2 regions of the Mesorhizobium shonense genome follow, and region 2 is predicted to be linked to the other one. Evidence: riboswitches for the same ligand, from Rfam matches in the RefSeq annotation. Region 2 holds a riboswitch; the other holds the start of a gene.
What was found. Region 2 has a riboswitch for S-adenosylmethionine ahead of ABID26_RS13260 (O-succinylhomoserine sulfhydrylase). Riboswitches for the same ligand answer to the same signal wherever they lie in the genome.

Region 1 (9,061 bases), on a different contig from region 2:
TTTTTCCGTACCCGCCAGTGGGTGGCCCGGGATGAAATGCACGCCGTCGGGCACATGCGGCTCAATCTGCGCGATCACCGATGCCTTGGTCGAGCCGACATCGGTGAGGATGGCGCCTTTCTTCAGCGCCGGCGCGATCTCGGCGGCGACCTCGCCGGACGAGCCGACCGGCACCGAGATGATGACGAGATCCGCGTCGCGTGCCGCTTCTTTGGCCTCGGTCGTGTAGGAATCGCCGAGGCCGAGCTCCTCGGCCCGCTTGAGCGTCGCTTTGCTGCGCGTGGCGATGGCGATATGGCGGGCAAGCCCCTCCCGGCGGATGACACGGGCGAGCGACGAGCCGATCAGGCCGATGCCGACCAGCGCTATTTTCTCGAACATCGGTGATGTCATGGTGCTTCAGCTTTTCAGGAAACTCGTCAGCGCGTCGACGACGCCGCGATTGGCCTCTTCGGTACCGATGCTCATGCGCAGCGCGTTCGGGAAGCCGTAGCCGGTGACGCGGCGCAGGATATAGCCCCTTGCGCTGAGATAATCGTCCGCGGCCGCCGCCGAATGCCGCCTGTCGTCGGGAAAGTGGATCAGCACGAAATTGCCGACGCTCGGCGTCACGCGCAGCCCGAGCAGGGTCACCTGTTCGCTGACCCAGGCCAGCCATTTCTCGTTATGCGCCACGCTGCGCTCGACATGGGCGCGGTCGCGGATGGCCGCGATGCCCGCCTCGATCGCTGTCGCGTTGACGTTGAACGGCCCACGCACCCGGTTGATCGCATCGACGATATGCGCCGGGCCGTACATCCAGCCGACGCGCGCGCCGCCGAGGCCGAGCTTGGAGAAGGTGCGGGTCATGACCACGTTCTCGGCGCTGCCCGCGAGCTCGATGCCCGCTTCATAGTCGTTGCGCCGCACATATTCGGCATAGGCCGCGTCGAGCACCAGGAGCACGTTCTTCGGCAGCCCGGCATGCAGCCGGCGCACCTCCTGGAACGGCACATAGGTGCCGGTCGGATTGTTGGGATTGGCGAGGAACACGATCCGGGTCGCCGGCGTCACCGCCGCGAGCATCGCGTCGATGTCGGCGCGCTCGTCGGTTTCCTTGACCGCGACCGGTCTGGCGCCGGCGGCCTGGATGTAGATCTTGTAGACCATGAAGGCGTGTTCGGTGAACACGGCCTCGTCGCCCGGCGCAAGATAGGTTTGCGCCAGGAGCCCGAGGATCTCGTCGGAGCCGTTGGAGCAGACGATGTTTGCCGGATTGAGCCCATGCACGTCGCCGATCGCCTCGCGCAGCCGGCGAGCTGAGCCGTCGGGATAGACGTCCAACCTGGAAGCCACGTCCCGCGCGGCCTCGATCGCTTTCGGCGACGGCCCGAGCGGGTTCTCGTTGGACGACAGCTTGTAGACTTTCGTCACGCCGGCCGGTGCCGTGCTCTTGCCCGGCACGTAGGCCTCGATGTCCATGATGCCCGCGCGGGGCGTCGGACGTGGCTGATCCTGCTTCATGTCACAAATCCGTCGAGAAGGCCGTCGAGGCCGCAGCGGAAATACAGGCCGTGGCCCCGAATGTCGAGTGCCGGTGCTTGCGCCAAGATCCTGATCCCAAGGTGCTGCCCCCAAGATGCTGCCCCCAGGATGCTGCCCGTTGACGAAGCGCGGCGCTGGTCCTAGAAGAGCAGCCGGACTCCGTGGTGATTTGGCCGGTCGGCTTGCAGCCACGTTAAACAATTCGCTAAAGGGCCGTTTGCAACCTGTAACCGGCTTTGCGAAGGCAGGCCGGTTTTTTGTTGTCCGCTGCCGGCCGGATACCGCATCGGCGAAATCGATGCGGACTGGATGGGGAATGCGATGGCCGCTCAGCGCGCTCTAAGGACCAACAACGAGGCCGACCACCCATCGAGCCCGGTGTTGCAGTTCGGCCCCGACAAGCCGCTGAAGCTCGATGCGGGCACGGTGCTGTCGCCGTTCCAGGTCGCTTACCAGACCTATGGCATCCTCAACGACGCCCGCTCCAACGCCATCCTCGTCTGCCACGCGCTGACCGGCGACCAGCATGTCGCCAACACCAATCCGGTGACCGGCAAGCCGGGCTGGTGGGAGGTGCTGATCGGCCCCGGCAAGATCATCGACACCAACCGCTTTTTCGTCATCTGCTCCAACGTCGTCGGCGGCTGCCTCGGCTCCACCGGCCCGGCCTCGATCAATCCGGCGACGGGCCGGCCCTACGGCCTCGACCTGCCGATCATCACCATCCGCGACATGGTGCGCGCGCAGCTGATGCTGGTCGACCATTTCGGCATCGAGAAGCTGTTTTGCGTGCTCGGCGGCTCGATGGGCGGCATGCAGGTGCTGGAGTGGGCCGCCAGCCATTCGGAGCGCGTCTTCTCGGTGCTGCCGATCGCCACCGGAGCCCGCCATTCCTCGCAGAACATCGCCTTCCATGAGGTCGGGCGGCAGGCCGTCATGGCCGATCCGGAGTGGCACGGCGGCAAATATCTCGATTTCGGCAGGCGTCCGGAAAAAGGGCTCGCCGTGGCGCGCATGGCCGCCCACATCACCTATCTGTCGGAGGCGGCCCTTCACCGCAAGTTCGGTCGCAACCTGCAGGACCGCGAGGCGCTCACCTTCGGTTTCGACGCCGACTTCCAGATCGAAAGCTATCTGCGCCACCAGGGCATGACCTTCGTCGATCGCTTCGACGCCAACTCCTACCTCTACCTGACCCGCGCAATGGACTATTTCGACCTCGCCGCCGACCATGGCGGACGGCTGGCCGATGCCTTCGCCGCCACCAAGACGCGGTTTTGCCTGGTATCCTTCACATCAGACTGGCTGTTCCCGACCGGGGAGAGCCGCTCGATCGTTCATGCGCTGAACGCCGCCGGCGCTTCCGTCTCCTTCGTCGAGATCGAGACCGATCGCGGCCATGACGCCTTCCTGCTCGACGAACCGGAACTGTTCGCGGCCATCAACGGCTTCATCGCCTCGGCCGCCCGCGCCAGGGGACTCAGCCTATGAGCGGCTCGCGATCTCTTCGTTTTAGCAGCATTTCTGCGACACCGAGCGATTCCGCTTTGGCTTCGAATGCTCTAAGGCCGCGGGTGTTCCCATGAGCGTCAATCGTGCCCAACGTGTCGATCTCGAGGTTATCAACGATCTCATCCCGGCCCGTTCGCGTGTCCTCGATGTCGGCTCGGGCGACGGCCTGCTGCTGGAGCTTCTCCAGGAGACAAAACAGGTCGACGGCCGCGGGATGGAGCTGTCGCAGCGCGGCGTCAACGAATGCGTGGCGCGCGGCCTTTCCGTGATCCAGGGCGATGCCGACAAGGACCTCGAATTCTATCCCGACAAGGGCTTCGATTTCGTTGTGCTGTCGCAGACCTTGCAGGCGACCCGCAATCCGAAGCTGGTGCTCGACGAGCTGCTTCGGATCGGCAACCGCGCCATCGTATCGTTCCCCAATTTCGGCCATTGGCGCGTGCGCTTCTCGCTGCTGATCAAGGGCAGGATGCCGGTCACCAAGGATCTGCCCTATTCCTGGTACGACACGCCGAACATCCACTTCTGCACCATCCGCGACTTCGTCAATCTGTGCGAGGAGCTTGGCGCAACGGTCGAGAAGGCGACCGCACTCGACGCCAACGGCCAGAAGATCGGCCTGTCGATGCCCTGGTGGTTCTGGAATTTCTTCGGCCAGCAGGCGGTGTTTTTGCTGAAGCGATGATCGGGATGCAGCTTTTTCGTCGGCGGCCGCCGACGGTTAAAATCCCTCCGGACATTCTGTCGGAGATACGAGCGGGAATTCTCGTCTGCACATCGCCGCGCAGCGGCAGCAATCATCTTGCAGGACTAATGGCTTCGGCCGGGTTGGGCAATCCACTGGAATGGTTTGGCGGTCGCCGTCTGCTTGAACTGCCCGGCTACCCGCGCGAACCGAGCGCCCAGCTTCTTCGTGCGTTGACGGAGGGGCGGTCCTCTTCCGGAGTCTACGCGATCAAGCTCTTCGCGAGCCAGTTCGCTCAAGTGGCCAAGAAGGTGAACCTGCCGGCCAGTCTTCCGAACCCGCGCTATGTGCGCCTGACGCGTAGCGATCTGCTGGGCCAGGCGATCTCATGGGCACGCGCGCGGCAAACCCGCAGATTCCGCTCCACTGAAGTCAGCCATGCACCGCCACGCTACGACAGCGGAGCGATTGCCGAGTCGCTTGAGAAGATTTTGATGGAGAATTTGGCTTGGGATGCTTGGTTCGCGAAAAACGGACTGTCTTTTCTCGCATTGACCTATGAGCAAATTCAGCAAGATCCGGTTGGAAGCCTCAAGACGATCGCGCAGCTGGCGGGTGTAGAGCCCGTCTGGAGAACGAACCTCGAGTCAGGTCTCGAAGTCCAGCGCGACGCGATCAACGACGAATGGAGAAAGCGTTTCCTGTCTGAATATACCGACCCGTCGAGCTTCCGGCATGGAAAAAACTATATCCGTGGCTTCTTGAAGAACTAGCAATCGGTGAACCGCCAATCGAAGCGGAAACTCGCAAATAGATGGCGCCTTTGATCGTTTGACAGCATACGTTCAGGGCTATAGCGACTATCCCGATAAGCTGGTGGTGATTAACTCTATGGCTGAACATCCAACCTATTCGATCGTCGTGGAGATGGAGAACGCCAAATCCATTGACTGGGACGAGATTGGCGTGGGCCTGAAGGCCCTGGCGCGTGAAATTGCTGCCGTTTCCGCAACTGGTTTCGCAAGGCCGAAGGTTGTCGTGTCGCATGGCGGGCCCGATTCGGACGCCGATTTGCTGCGAGCGAGCATCGACGCTGAAGCACCTCAACTTACGCAGGTTGCCGAACTGACATTCGCGGCCTGCTCCGGTGGTCGGTATTACGACCTCAAGAACAATGGCGTGCCCTTGACCGAAGGAAACATCGTCGTTTTCCTGGATTCCGACACAGTCCCCGAGCGGGATTGGCTCTCAACTCTGCTGAAGCCCTTCCAACACCCGGAAACCCTCTGCGTAAACGGGCATACCTATCTTTCCTACGACGATTTTTTCTCGCGAACCTTTGCTTTGATCTGGTTCTTCCCGATGGCCCGGGGGGACGAAAGGTTCGCCTCGAAACGTGCGATCAATGCCAACAACATTGCCTTCCAACGCGACTGGATAGCCAGCCATCCGTTCCCGGCACACAACGGCTTCAAGGTTTCCTGCACGCTGCTGATGCACCAGCTTTGGCGCGAGGGCCACAGAATCGTCAATGTCGATGCGCGCGTCTATCACTACTCGCCGCGCGGCTGGCGGTTCTTCTATTGGCGCGCGCTGGTGACCGGCAGGGATGCCGACCGAAAATTCGTCGAGCTCCATTCCCCCACCCGCGCCCAGCGTATCGTCAAATCGTTCACACGCTGGGGGACGATGTCGTGGCGCACGACACGACGCGTGATCGGTCATGCGCCGCAAACGGGCATGCCAATCTGGCAGATTCCGTTTTCAGTGGCGGTCGGCCTGGCCTTTTACACGCTGGCATTTTTCGGCCATTTCAGCCTCGCAGCCGGTCTCGTTCGCGACGAAATCGAGATCGTGCCGGACTATGTGGGCCACAGTTGAGGACAAGTCGCCCGCAAAGTGTTGCTTTCAAACCGCATGGCTTTGAAGAAATATGCTCCGAACTTGATCCTGACGCGACGCTTCAGGTGACATAGACGCCTCTTTTCTGTAGCGTTTTGTCCATCCGGGGGCGGACACGGAGGGGCAGGTACGAGATCCAACCGATCATCGCGTATCCGCTCCACAACGAAAGTTAGATGCCGGCTGCTTCCGACACAGCTCCGCTGATCACCGTGATCACGCCGACGCACAACCGGCGCAGCCAGGTCGTGCGCGCCGTGGAAAGCGTTCTTGCCCAGACACTTACGCGCTTCGAGCACATCGTGGTCGACGATGGCTCGACCGATGGGACGGCCCTGGCGCTCGCCGAAATTCGCGACCCCAGACTGATCTATGTCGGGGCGAAATGGCGCGGCGCCAATGCCGCGCGCAACGCGGGCATCGAGCGCGCGCGGGCGCCGATCGTGACCTTCCTTGATTCGGACGATGTCTATCTGCCGGACCGCCTGGAGCGGACGGTGGCGCATTTCGACAAAAACCCTTCGCTCGAAGTGCTGATCAGCTCCTTCATCTCGGTGAAGGGCAACCGCAGCACCAAATGTATCAATCGCCAGGCCTTGCTCGACAAGAGCACGCTGCAGCGCGCGCTGGTCTCGCAGACGATCTTCATCGCCGGTTCGGCGATTAGCGCCCGGCACGAATCGCTGCTTGCGATCGGTGGCTTCGACAGCGACATCACGCGCATGCAGGACCGCGAGCTGCTGCTGCGTTTTGCCAACCGCGGCGGCGCCCTGCTGTCGGAGGAGATCGACTGGAAGAAGTATAATTCGGAGAACTCGATCTCCGGCCGCCGCGATGGCTATGTCGAGGCCTATGCCAACTTGATCGGCAAGCACCCTTATATCGCCGACCGTTATCCCGACGTGCCGCCCTATATGATCGCGCGCCAGATCATCGCCGATACCCTGAAAGGCCGGCTGCCTCAGGCTTTCTCGGGCTATCTGGCCAACCGGTCGTCCAAAGCCCTCGGCTATTCGCTGCCGCAACTGCTGCGCGGCTATGTTGTCGGCCGCCGCTGGCGTCGCGATTGCTATGACGAATTCCGCGCCAAATATGGCGCCCGGGCGGCCTGAGGCGCACCAAGTGGTGCCTCACCGATCCAGCTCCGGAAAATACGGATCGGAAAACCGCTGCCGCAGCCGCTCGCCGAGCAGGCAGTCGGTCGGCGCCTCCGCATCGACGCGGATCTTTGTGGCATCACCGACACTGCTCACCTCCTGGATCAGCTTGCGGCGGATCGCGGTCGAGAATTCGGACGCCGCATAGATCGGCAACACGAACGAGCCGGGGCCGCCGGTGACGCAATCGGCATAGTAGCGATCGAGACGGCTGACGCTCGGCGACGGGCTGATCAGGATCGGCAGGCCGTTGATGATTATGCCGCTGGCCAGGGCGGCGTCACGGGTCAGGGCGACAGGCAGCCCGGCATTGTTGGGCCCGTCCCCCGATATGTCGATGACCCGACGCGGCGCCGAAAAGCCATTTTTCTCCAAAAGCCCGGCGCCGAAGCCGAGAGCGCCGGAAATCGAGGTGCCGCGAAAGCTCCGGAACGGCCGGCCCGCGATCTTGTCGGCAAAGGCGTTGGCGCTGTCTGCGCCGTCGATGACCTGCCAGGCGATCACGCCGTCGTCGCGCACGACGCCCGCCCATTCGAAATAGGCGAGCGCGATACGGCCCTTCGGGCCTGAGCGCACCGCGCTGATGAAGTCGGGATGGCGCAGCGCCTCGACATAGCCGGCGCGCTGCAGGGCGAACTCCCCTTCGTCCATCGACTGCGAGATGTCGACAGCCAGCACGAGCTCGACATCGACGGGCGTATCGCCGCCGATTGCAGGCATTGGCGCCGCCTCGGCGCAGGCAAGGCAGGCAAGCAGACTGAGCAGCTTGAGCATGGCACAGCTCCGACCACGCCGGGATTCTTCCCGGCGATCGCGGCGAAATAAAGCTATTTCTTGGCTCTCGCCGCGGTCGGTGGCGGTTCGATCGCCCCGGCGCGCAGGCGGGCCGGCTTGAGCGCCGATCCGCCGCTGTCCTTGACGATGGTAAGCGCGCGCGGGAAGAACTGGTTGTTGTGCAGGCCGCGCCCGATATTGAGGATCGCAGCGTCCGCCAGTCTCGCCTGCAGCATGGCCAGCACGCGCCGCAACGTGGCGCCGTCGAACGTATCCAGCGCTTCGTCGATGATCACCCATTTCGGCTTCCTCAGCGCAAGCCGGGCAAAGGCGAGCAGCCGCTGCTCGTCGTCGGCCAGCTCATGCTCCCAGCGCGCCGAGCGGTCGAGCTGGGATGACAGGCGCTCCAGGCCGACTTCGTTCAGCACCGCTGAAATCTCGGCGTCGTCTATCCTCGCGCCTTCGGCATGGTTGAGCGCGTCGCGCAGCGTGCCGAGCGGAAAATAGGGCGTGCGCGGCACGAAGAATGGCGTCTCCCCCGCCGGCATGCCGATGCGGCCGCTTCCCCATGGCCAGAGGCCGGCGATGGCGCGGAAGAACAGCGTCTTGCCGGCGCGCGGATCGCCGGTGATCATGACGCGCTCGCCGGCCTGGATCTCGACGCTCGTCTCGGCAAGCTTGGTGCAGCCGTCGGGCGACGCGACTTCGAGCTTGTCGAATGTCAGCTTGCCATTTTCGTTCTCGCCGAACTCGATGCGCTTTTCCTTGGCGTGCAGGATGTCCGTTTCGCCAAGTGCGATGCGGAAGTCGGCGACGCGCATCAGCGTTGCCCGCCAATCGGCGATGGCGCCGATATTGTTGATGAACCAGCGCAGCGAGGAATTCACCTGGTTGAAGGCGCCGACCGCCATCATCAGTCCGCCGAAGCTGATGTCGCCGGCGAAATAGACCGGCGCCGCGACGAGGATCGGCGCCACCACGGTGACCCAGCCATAGGCGTCGGTGACCCAGGACAGGTTGATCTGAGCGCCGTAGATGCGCCGCATGGCGCCAAGCACGCCGCCGAGGTCGACATCGAGCCGCCGGCTGGCGTCGGCCTCGCCATGGGCAAGCGCGATGGCGTCGATATTCTCGTTGATGCGGACCATGGAGGAGCGCAGCTCCGCCTCCCGCGTATAGCGATCGCTGTTGAAGCGGATCAGCGGCCGGCCCACCAGCCAGCTCAGCCACGAGGCGATGCCGGCATAGAGGATCGCCGCCCAGACCATGTAGCCGGGTATGGCCAGGGAATGGCCGCCGACATGGAAGACGAAGCCGGAAGAGAGCTCCCAAAGCACGCCGATAAAGGACACAAGAAGGATGAAGGACTGCAAGAGGCCCACGCTGAGATCGGTCGACAGATCCGACAAATGGCCGGCATCCTGCTGCATGCGTTGGTCGGGGTTGACGCCGATGGCTCCCGCGTGGGTGAGCCGGAAGGCGCGCGCCGGCCGCATCCATTCATCGA
Region 2 (9,061 bases):
AGACCAGGCGGCCGACGATCTGGCCGTGATCGAGGATGAACGGCACCTCGTGGCTGCGCACTTCGAGCACTGCGCGACTGCCGCTGCCGCCGGCGGCGGAGTGGCCGAAGCCGGGATCGAAGAAGCCGGCATAGTGGACGCGGAACTCGCCGACCAGCGGGTCGAAGGGCGTCATCTCGGCGGCATAGAGCGGCGGCACATGCACGGCTTCGCGCGAGACCAGGATGTAGAACTCGTCCGGGTCCAGCACCAGCTCGCCGGCACCGCTCTTATAAAGCGGCTCCCAGAAGTCGACGACATCCTGCGCGGCGCGCTTGTCGACGTCGACCAAGCCGGTGTGGTGCTTGCCGCGATAGCCGACCAGGCCGTCCTTGTCGCCGTCGAGGTCGATGGAGAGCGCGATGCCGCCGCCGGAGATGTTGGGAGGCTCGGTGGCGACCAGCATCTCGGCGCGATGGAGATCGCGCAGCTCGTTCTCCGACAGCAGCGCGTTGCCGGTGCGGAAGCGTATCTGCGACAACCGCGAGCCGGCGCGCACGACGATCGGGAAGGTGCGCGGGCTGACCTCGAGGTAGAGTGGGCCTTGATAGCCGGCGGCGATCTTGTCGAACTCATGGCCGCGATCGGTCATGACGCGCGTGAAAATGTCCAGCCGCCCGGTCGAGCTCTTCGGATTGGCCGATGCCGACACTTCTGACGGCAGCGCCAGGCTCTCGAGCAGCGGCACGATGTAGACGCAGCCCGTTTCCAGCACCGCGCCCTCGGCAAGGCTGATCTCGTGCAGCTTCAGCCGGTCGAGCTTGTCGGCCACCAGGTGATCCGGACCTGGCAGGAAGGAAGCGCGCACGCGAAAAGCCTTTTCGCCGAGCCTCAGATCGAGGCTGGCCGGCTGGATCTGGTTGGTGTCGAGGGCGCGCGGCGATTTCAGCGCGTTCGCCTCAAACAGCGCCGCGATGTCCTGATCCGGTAGAATGCCTGTCTGCCGCAAGGTCTGGCTCCGCTAGAGCAATTCACCCTTTCATGGAAACGGCGAACCGCTCTACCTCTTTGTTTTGACGCAATTCCGGCGGTTTCACACTTTTCCTGGAATTGCTCTAAGGCCGGGCAAGCGCATGGGTGCAGGCTCCTGCCTGGTACAAACCTCTTAATCAAGCCGGCAATTGACGCAAGCGCGGCGCGGGTCTAAAGGATCGTTATCCCGTGGTGATTTGGCCGGTCGGCTTGCAGCCACGTTAAACAAGTCGCTAAAGGACCGCTGGCCGCAAGGCCGTATGGACCGGTTGCGACATCGCGGCCGGTTTTTTTGTGTTTGCTTCTTAGGGTTGGACTAGGGCGATGACGAAGACGCGAAATTGGAAGCCTCAGACGGCACTCGTGCATGGCGGAACGCTGCGTTCCGGTTTCGGTGAGACCGCCGAGGCGATGTATCTCACCCAGGGCTATGTCTACGAAACGGCGCAAGCCGCGGAAGCCCGCTTCAAGGGCGAGGAGCCGGGCTTCATCTATTCGCGCTACGCCAATCCGACCGTCGACATGTTCGAGAAGCGCATGTGCGCGCTCGAAGGCGCGGAAGATGCGCGCGCCACCGCTTCCGGCATGGCGGCGGTCAGCGCGGCACTGCTCTGCAGCGTCAAGGCCGGCGACCACATCGTTGCGGCGCGGGCGCTGTTCGGCTCCTGCCGCTGGGTGGTCGAGACGCTGGCGCCGCGCTACGGCATCGAGGCGACGCTGATCGACGGCACCGACATCGCCAATTGGGAAAAGGCGGTCAGGCCGAACACCAGGCTGTTCTTCCTGGAAAGCCCGACCAACCCGACGCTGGAAGTGGTCGACATCACTGCTGTTGCCGCTTTGGCCAATTCGATCGGCGCACGTGTGATCGTCGACAATGTGTTTGCCACGCCGCTGCAGCAGAAGCCCCTGCAGCTTGGCGCCCATGTCGTGGTCTATTCGGCGACCAAGCATATCGACGGACAGGGCCGCTGCCTCGGCGGCGTCATCCTGTCGGACAAGAAGTGGATCGACGAGAACCTGCACGACTATTTCCGCCACACCGGCCCGAGCCTGTCGCCATTCAACGCCTGGACGCTGCTCAAAGGGCTTGAGACGCTGCCGCTGCGCGTGCGCCAGCAGACCGAGAGCGCCGGCAAGATCGCCGACTTCTTGGCCGGCCGGCCGGAGATCGCCCGCGTCATCTATCCGGGCCGGGCCGACCATCCGCAGGCCGATATCGTCAAGAAGCAGATGTCCGGCGGCTCGACGCTGATCTGCCTCGACGTCAAGGGCGGCAAGCAGGCGGCCTTCGCCTTCCAGAACGCTCTCGACATCGTGCTGATCTCCAACAATCTCGGCGACGCCAAGAGCCTGATCACCCATCCGGCGACGACGACGCACAAGAACCTCAGCGACGAGGCGCGCGCAGAGCTCGGCATCGGCCCGGGGACGCTGCGTCTGTCTGTCGGGCTTGAGGACGCCGACGATCTGCTGGCCGATATCGACGAGGCGCTGAAAGCGGCGAAGTAGCAGGCCGATCGAGAGAGCGCCTGAGCGAGGCTCAGGCAATCTCTTCCAGCTCGGTTATCGCGCTGGTGCGGATGGTCATGGCGTTGCCGCGCCATTCGACAGCGCCGGCCAGCCAGCCGCGCGCCCAGACGGCGGGAAGCATCGCGTCGCGCACGATCATCGCGGTGACGCTGCGCGGCGACAGATACCAGCCCTTGGACCAGGCGAGCAGGCATTCCGGCACATAGGCGAACGCCAGAACGCAAAGCGCCGTGGTGGGCAGGCTGACGCCGGCACTGGCCGCCGCGACAAGCGCGAGCAGCAACGGCAACGCCACACCGGTCAGGATTTCGGGGGCAAAAAACAGCGGGAAGGTGACGCGGCGCAGCCGCGCCCAGCGCGCCTGACGCGACCAGATTTCGGCGAACGTGCGCTGGCCGAGCGGCTGTTCGAAGGGCGACGCGACGAGATTGACGCGCAGTGCCAAGCCGTTGACCAGCTTGGTGGCGGCCGCGTCCTCGGCGATCTCGGCGGCTAAAGCCTGGATGCCGCCGTTCGCGTCGAGCATCGGCTTGTTCCACAACATGCTCTTGCCTTGGGCGAAGCCGAGGCCGAGCGCTTCGCCCGCATATTGCCAGCGCGCCTGCAGCGTGTTGAGGAAGGCGCATTCGACTTCGGCCCAAAACCCGTCCGGCCGCGAGCCTATCGGCGTGGAGCAGACGAGGCCGGTATCCGGCCGCCAGGCCGCCATCAGATGCTGGACATAGTCCTTGGGCATCAGCACGTTGGAATCGGCAAGGATCACCCAGTCGTGCCGCGCCGCCTGCCAGCCCTTCACGCAATTGTTGAGCTTGGGATTGGCGCTGATCCTGTCGTCGCCGACGAGCAGCCGCGCCGGAACCTTGGGGAAGCGCGCGATCGCGGCATTGATCAGCTTGACCACGGGGTCTTCGGCGCCGGCAACGCAGAAGATCAGCTCATAGCGCGGCCAGTCGAGCGAGAAGGCGCGATCAAGCATCTCCTCGGCGAACGGCTCGACGCCGCGCGACGGCACGATGATGGAGACCGGTGGCTGCTTCTCCGCGGGCGGAGGAATGATGCGACGCGCCTTCAGCCGCGACGATGCGAGCATGATGCTGGCGAAATTGGAAAGAAGAAGGGCTGACGATGCAAAGGCGGCTGCGAGAGTCAGTTCCATCGAGATCTGGTCACTCCGGAAAAGCCGCCCGCGGCCATTTCAATCAGTCGACAGAGCGCCCGAGTCGCCCGGCATGGTTTGTGCACACCAACATTGTCATGTGTCACTTAAATGACATTGTTTTTCGGCACGTGCGCTAGAAACTGGCAGGATGGCGCCTCACCTAATAACCACGAAGCGCGACAAACGTTCCCTTCGCCGGCAAACCGGAGTGACCCATGTATCGCGCCGTGACGCGCAACATCGAAGTGCAGGTCAGGCCGTTCTATCTGGAGGATCGTTCCGATCCGTCCGAGAACCGCTATGTGTGGGGCTACCAGGTGACGATCGACAACCGGTCGGACGAGTTCGTGCAGCTTATGTCGCGCTACTGGCACATCACCGACGGCCGCGGTCGCGTCGAGGAAGTGCGCGGCGCGGGCGTCGTCGGCGACCAGCCGGAGCTCAACCCCGGCGACAGCTACCAGTACACGTCGGGATGCCCGCTCTCGACGCCATCAGGCATCATGGTCGGCCATTACACGATGCGCAACGGGCGCGGCGAGACGTTCGATGTCGCCATCCCCGCCTTCTCGCTCGACATGCCGGGGACGAGGCGAACGGTGAACTAAACGCTGGGCGAGAGCGTTTTTTCTCCCCGTCACTATACGGGGACAAATGCCCGGCAGGACAATGAGGGGCAGCGCCGGACTCGTGCGATTATCTTCCAGGCATATAACAACGCTGGAATGAGAGGCGCGACCATCGCCGGACTTGGCGCCGCCCCTCATCCGCCTGCCGGCACCTTCTCCCCGTATAGTGACGGGGAGAAGGACGATCTCACTCGGCCGCGAACTCCGCCGGATCGAAGTCGTACTGCGTCGAGCAGAACTCGCAGGCGACATGGATGCCGCCGTCCTCGGTCGAGTCCTTGATCTCGTCGGCCGAAAAGCCTTCGAGGATGCCGCGGATCTTCTCGCGCGAGCAGGAGCACCGGTCGGCGACGGGCACGCCACGGAAGACGCGCACGCCATGTTCGTGGAACAGCCGGTAGAGCAGCCGCTCGGCGCCCACCGTCGGATCGATGAGCTCGGTCGGCTCGGTGGTGCCGAGCAGCGCCAGAAGTTCCCGCCAGGAATTGTCGGCCGGCTCGTGCGTCACGTCGCGCGGATCACCGTCGCCGCCGGAAATATCGGGCACGCGCATGCGCTCCGGCGCCTGCGGCAGGAACTGCGCAAGGATGCCGCCGGCACGCCATTGCTCGCGGGCGCCGCCGGGGCCCGGCGTCACCAGCTTGGCGACCGACATCTTGAGATCGGTCGGGATCTGCTCGGACTGGCGAAAATAGGTGCGCGCGGCTTCTTCCAGCGACGTGCCGTCGAGCTGGACGATGCCCTGATAGCGCTGGGTGTGCGCGCCCTGGTCGATGGTCAGCGCCAGCACGCCGGTGCCGAGCAGTTTCTGCTGCGAGGTCTCGCCGGCGGCAACCAGCGCCTGCAACCGGTCGGCATCGAAGCGCGCATAGGCGCGCAGCGCATGCGGCGTGGTGAAGTCCGCTACCAGCATGTCGACCGGCCCGTCGGTGCGCGTCTGTAGGATGAACTTGCCCTCGAACTTCAGCGACGTGCCGAGCAGCACCGTCAGCACGCAGGCTTCCGCCAGCAGGCGCGCCACCGGTTCGGGATAGTCGTGGCGGCTGAGGATGGCGTCGAGCATCGGCCCGAGCTGCACGGTGCGGCCGCGCACGTCGAGCGGCGCCACCTCGTAAGGCACGACATGGTCGTCGCCGGCGAAGCCGAATTCACCGAGTTTGGGTTGATGTTCAGCCAATGGACGGATTTCCAACATGACAAAGCTCCGGGGCGCGTCCATCCCGCTTTCCAAGCGGCATGGGGAAAAGCGCGTTCGATTTGCGTGATGGCCCGCAAATAGGCATCACGCATCCGCGGATCAAGTTGGCCCGGATCAAGCCGGCCTCGATCAAGCGCCCAGGCACCAGGCCAGCACCGCCTTCTGGGCGTGCAGCCGGTTCTCGGCCTCGTCGAACACCACCGAATGCGGTCCGTCGATGACCTCGTCGGTGACCTCCTCGCCGCGATGCGCCGGCAGGCAGTGCATGAAGAGCGCGTCGGACTTCGCTTTGGCCATAAGCGCTGCGTTGACCTGGTAAGGCAGGAAGACGTTGTGGCCGCGAGCGCGATGCTCCTGGCCCATCGACACCCAGCTGTCGGTGACGACGCAATCGGCCTGGTCGACCGCCTCCTCGGCCGAGCGGGCGAACCTGACTTTGCCGCCATTGGCCTTCGACCAGTCGACATATTTCTCGAACGGCTCGCTGCCCTCCGGCACTGCGACATTGAGATTGAAGCGGAACCGCGCCGAGGCTTCGAGCAGCGAGTGCAGCACATTGTTGCCGTCGCCGGTCCAGGCGAAGGTCTTGCCCGCCACCGGACCGCGATGCTCCTCGAAGGTCATGATGTCGGCCATGAGCTGGCAGGGATGGGTATCGTCGGTCAGTCCGTTGATGACCGGTACGGTCGCATTCTCGGTGAGCTCCAGCAGCCGGTCATGCGAGGTGGTGCGGATCATGATGGCGTCGACATAGCGCGACAGAACCTTGGCGGTGTCGGCGATGGTTTCGGAACGGCCGAGCTGCATCTCGGTGCCGGTCAGCATGATGGTCTCGCCCCCGAGCTGGCGCATGCCGACGTCGAAGGACACGCGCGTGCGTGTCGACGGCTTGTCGAAGATCATCGCCAGCACCTTGCCTTCGAGCGGCTTCGAACGCTCGCCGGCCTTGAGCCTGGTCTTTCGCGCCACCGCATCGTCCAGCATGATGCGCAGATCGCCCGCGGAAACGGCTGACAGATCGGTAAAGTGGCGAACGCTCATCGGCAGGATTCCAGAATTATTTCGCGGCTTCGGCCGCAATCGCGTCGGTCAGACCCTTGGCGCCCGAGCGGATGCGCTTCAGCGCCTCGCCGATCTCGGCGTCGGTGACGGTGAGAGGCGGCAAGAGGCGGATGACATTGTCGCCGGCCGGCACCGCCAGCAGGTGCTGGTCGCGCAGCGCCATGTTCACCTTGTTGTTGGGCATGACGCATTTCAGGCCAAGCATCAGGCCGGTTCCCCGGATGCCTTCGATGATCCGGGGGAATTCATCGGCGACCGCCGCAAGGCCCTGCTTCAAGAGAAGCGCCTTGCGCTGCACATCCTCGAGGAAGCCGTCGGCCAGCACCACGTCGAGCACGGCATTGCCCACCGCCATCGCCAGCGGATTGCCGCCGAAGGTGGTGCCGTGCACGCCGGCCGTCATGCCGGTCGCGGCGTCGTCGGTTGCAAGGCAGGCACCCATCGGGAAGCCGCCGCCGATGCCCTTGGCGATCGCCATCAGGTCAGGCGTCACGCCCGCCCATTCATGCGCGAAGAGCCTGCCGGTGCGGCCGATGCCGCACTGGACCTCGTCGAAGATCAGAAGCAGGCCATGCTTGTCGCAGAGCTGCCGCAACCGTTTCAAGGACTGCGTCGGCACCGGGCGGATGCCGCCTTCGCCCTGCACCGGCTCGATCAGGATCGCCGCGGTCTCGGGCGTGATCGCCTTTTCGGCGGCGTCGATGTCGTCGAACGCGACCTGGTCGAAGCCCTCGACCTTGGGCCCGAAACCCTCAAGATATTTATACTGGCCGCCGGCCGCGATCGTGGCCAGCGTGCGGCCGTGGAAGGCGCCCTCGAAGGTGATGATGCGGAAGCGCTCGGGCCGGCCCTTGACGAATTGGTAGCGACGCGCCGTCTTAATGGCGCATTCCAGTGCCTCGGCGCCGGAATTGGTGAAGAACACCTTGTCGGCAAAAGTCGCCTCGACCAGCCGCTCGCCCAGCCGGCGCTGCTCGGGAATCTCGTAGAGGTTGGAGACGTGCCACAGCTTTGCGGCCTGCCCGGTGAGCGCCGCCACCAGATGCGGATGGCTGTGGCCCAGCGAGTTCACGGCGATGCCGCCGGCGAAATCGAGATATCGCTCGCCCTTGTCGGTGACCAGCCAGGTCCCCTCCCCGTGATCGAAAGCCAGGGGTGCGCGAGCAAAAGTCTCGTAAAGCGCCGAACCGCTCATTATATGCGTCTCCGGAACCGGAAATCAAAAAAGCCGCCAATGCGGCGGCCTTTGCGGCTTATCATGTTTTTCGGCCATGAAGTCAACGAAAACGTCGCGCAGAAGCGCGCGGCAAGGCTCTGACGGCACGCCGGCTCATAAGCGGTCAGGCAAGTTGGGGAAAACCGAAAAAACCGAATCGTGTTGCCCTGGGGACTCTTGTCACCGAGTCAGCGCTTAAGGTAATTGTAGTCGAGAAATAACTAGATTTCGTGCGGCGGATCTAATCACCCGGTATATCTGGTGTTGTTTGCCCGGCGGGAGCCGGGGCGGGAAAGGATTCTGACTGCCGTACGCCTCAGCAGGAGCGCGGTCTCATGAACTGGACTGACGAGCGGGTTGAACTTCTCAGGAAATTGTGGTCGGAGGGTCTCAGTGCCAGCCAGATCGCAGCACAACTCGGCGGGGTGAGCCGCAACGCCGTCATCGGCAAGGTGCATCGCCTGAAACTCTCGGGCCGCGGCCGCGCCACAGCAGCGCCGGCGCGCCAGAAGAAGGCGACACAAGGAGCCTCCATGCAGAAATCGGTGGCCCGGGCGGCAAGTGCGACACGTCACGTGACGGCCTCCATCGGCGCGACCGCGCTGCAGGTGCAGTTCGACGCGGAGCCGGTGGCGCGCCACTATATCCGCCCGGTCGAGAATGTCGTCGTGCCGATCTCGCGCAACCTGCAGCTCGTCGAGCTGACCGAGCGCACCTGCAAGTGGCCGAACGGCGATCCGTTGTCGGAAGATTTCAGCTTCTGCGGCAACGACGCCGCCGAGACCGGGCCATACTGCAAATATCATGCCCGTGTCGCGTTCCAGCCGGCGGCGGAGCGGCGCCGCGCTCGCTGATAGCGGATAGCGAATAGCGAATAGCGAATAGCGAATAGCGAATAGCGAATAGCGAATAGCGAATAGCGAATAGCGAATAGCGAATAGCGAATAGCGAATAGAACAGTTTCGGGCATCCAAGTCCGGCACAAGCTTCTTTTGTCCCTATTGGCTACTCCCTATTCGCTATTCGCTTTTTTCACAGCCACCCATTCTTCTTGAACCGCCAATACAGAAACACGCAGATCAGCGCGATCGCCACCAGCACGGTCGGATAGCCGTATTCCATCTTCAGTTCAGGCATGTCGGCGAAGTTCATGCCGTAGATGCCGGCGAAGGCCGTCGGCACCGCCAGGATGGCGGCCCATGAGGCGAGTTTCTTGGAAATCGCCGTTTCCTGGCTCTGTCCGACCAGAAGGC

Region 1: it holds a riboswitch for S-adenosylmethionine, as region 2 does, so the genes downstream of both, metX (homoserine O-acetyltransferase MetX) here and ABID26_RS13260 (O-succinylhomoserine sulfhydrylase) in region 2, are expected to answer to the same signal.

What each region holds. Positions count from the first base shown of each region.
Region 1 covers NZ_JBEPLM010000012.1:98,237-107,297, forward strand. The annotation lists gene ABID26_RS26455 (prephenate/arogenate dehydrogenase family protein) at 1-393, opposite strand, end outside; gene hisC (histidinol-phosphate transaminase) at 400-1,503, opposite strand; SAM riboswitch at 1,676-1,753, shown strand; gene metX (homoserine O-acetyltransferase MetX) at 1,846-3,015, shown strand; gene metW (methionine biosynthesis protein MetW) at 3,107-3,721, shown strand; gene ABID26_RS26475 (Stf0 family sulfotransferase) at 3,670-4,494, shown strand; gene ABID26_RS26480 (glycosyltransferase) at 4,613-5,602, shown strand; gene ABID26_RS26485 (glycosyltransferase family 2 protein) at 5,800-6,735, shown strand; gene ABID26_RS26490 (DUF1194 domain-containing protein) at 6,754-7,554, opposite strand; gene ABID26_RS26495 (ABC transporter ATP-binding protein/permease) at 7,608-9,061, opposite strand, start outside.
Region 2 covers NZ_JBEPLM010000004.1:193,333-202,393, forward strand. The annotation lists gene ABID26_RS13255 (2'-deoxycytidine 5'-triphosphate deaminase) at 1-988, opposite strand, end outside; SAM riboswitch at 1,191-1,268, shown strand; gene ABID26_RS13260 (O-succinylhomoserine sulfhydrylase) at 1,336-2,523, shown strand; gene ABID26_RS13265 (ceramide glucosyltransferase) at 2,555-3,700, opposite strand; gene apaG (Co2+/Mg2+ efflux protein ApaG) at 3,919-4,311, shown strand; gene ABID26_RS13275 (Hsp33 family molecular chaperone) at 4,520-5,551, opposite strand; gene argF (ornithine carbamoyltransferase) at 5,660-6,571, opposite strand; gene ABID26_RS13285 (aspartate aminotransferase family protein) at 6,588-7,787, opposite strand; gene ABID26_RS13290 (GcrA family cell cycle regulator) at 8,144-8,662, shown strand; gene ABID26_RS13295 (magnesium and cobalt transport protein CorA) at 8,841-9,061, opposite strand, start outside.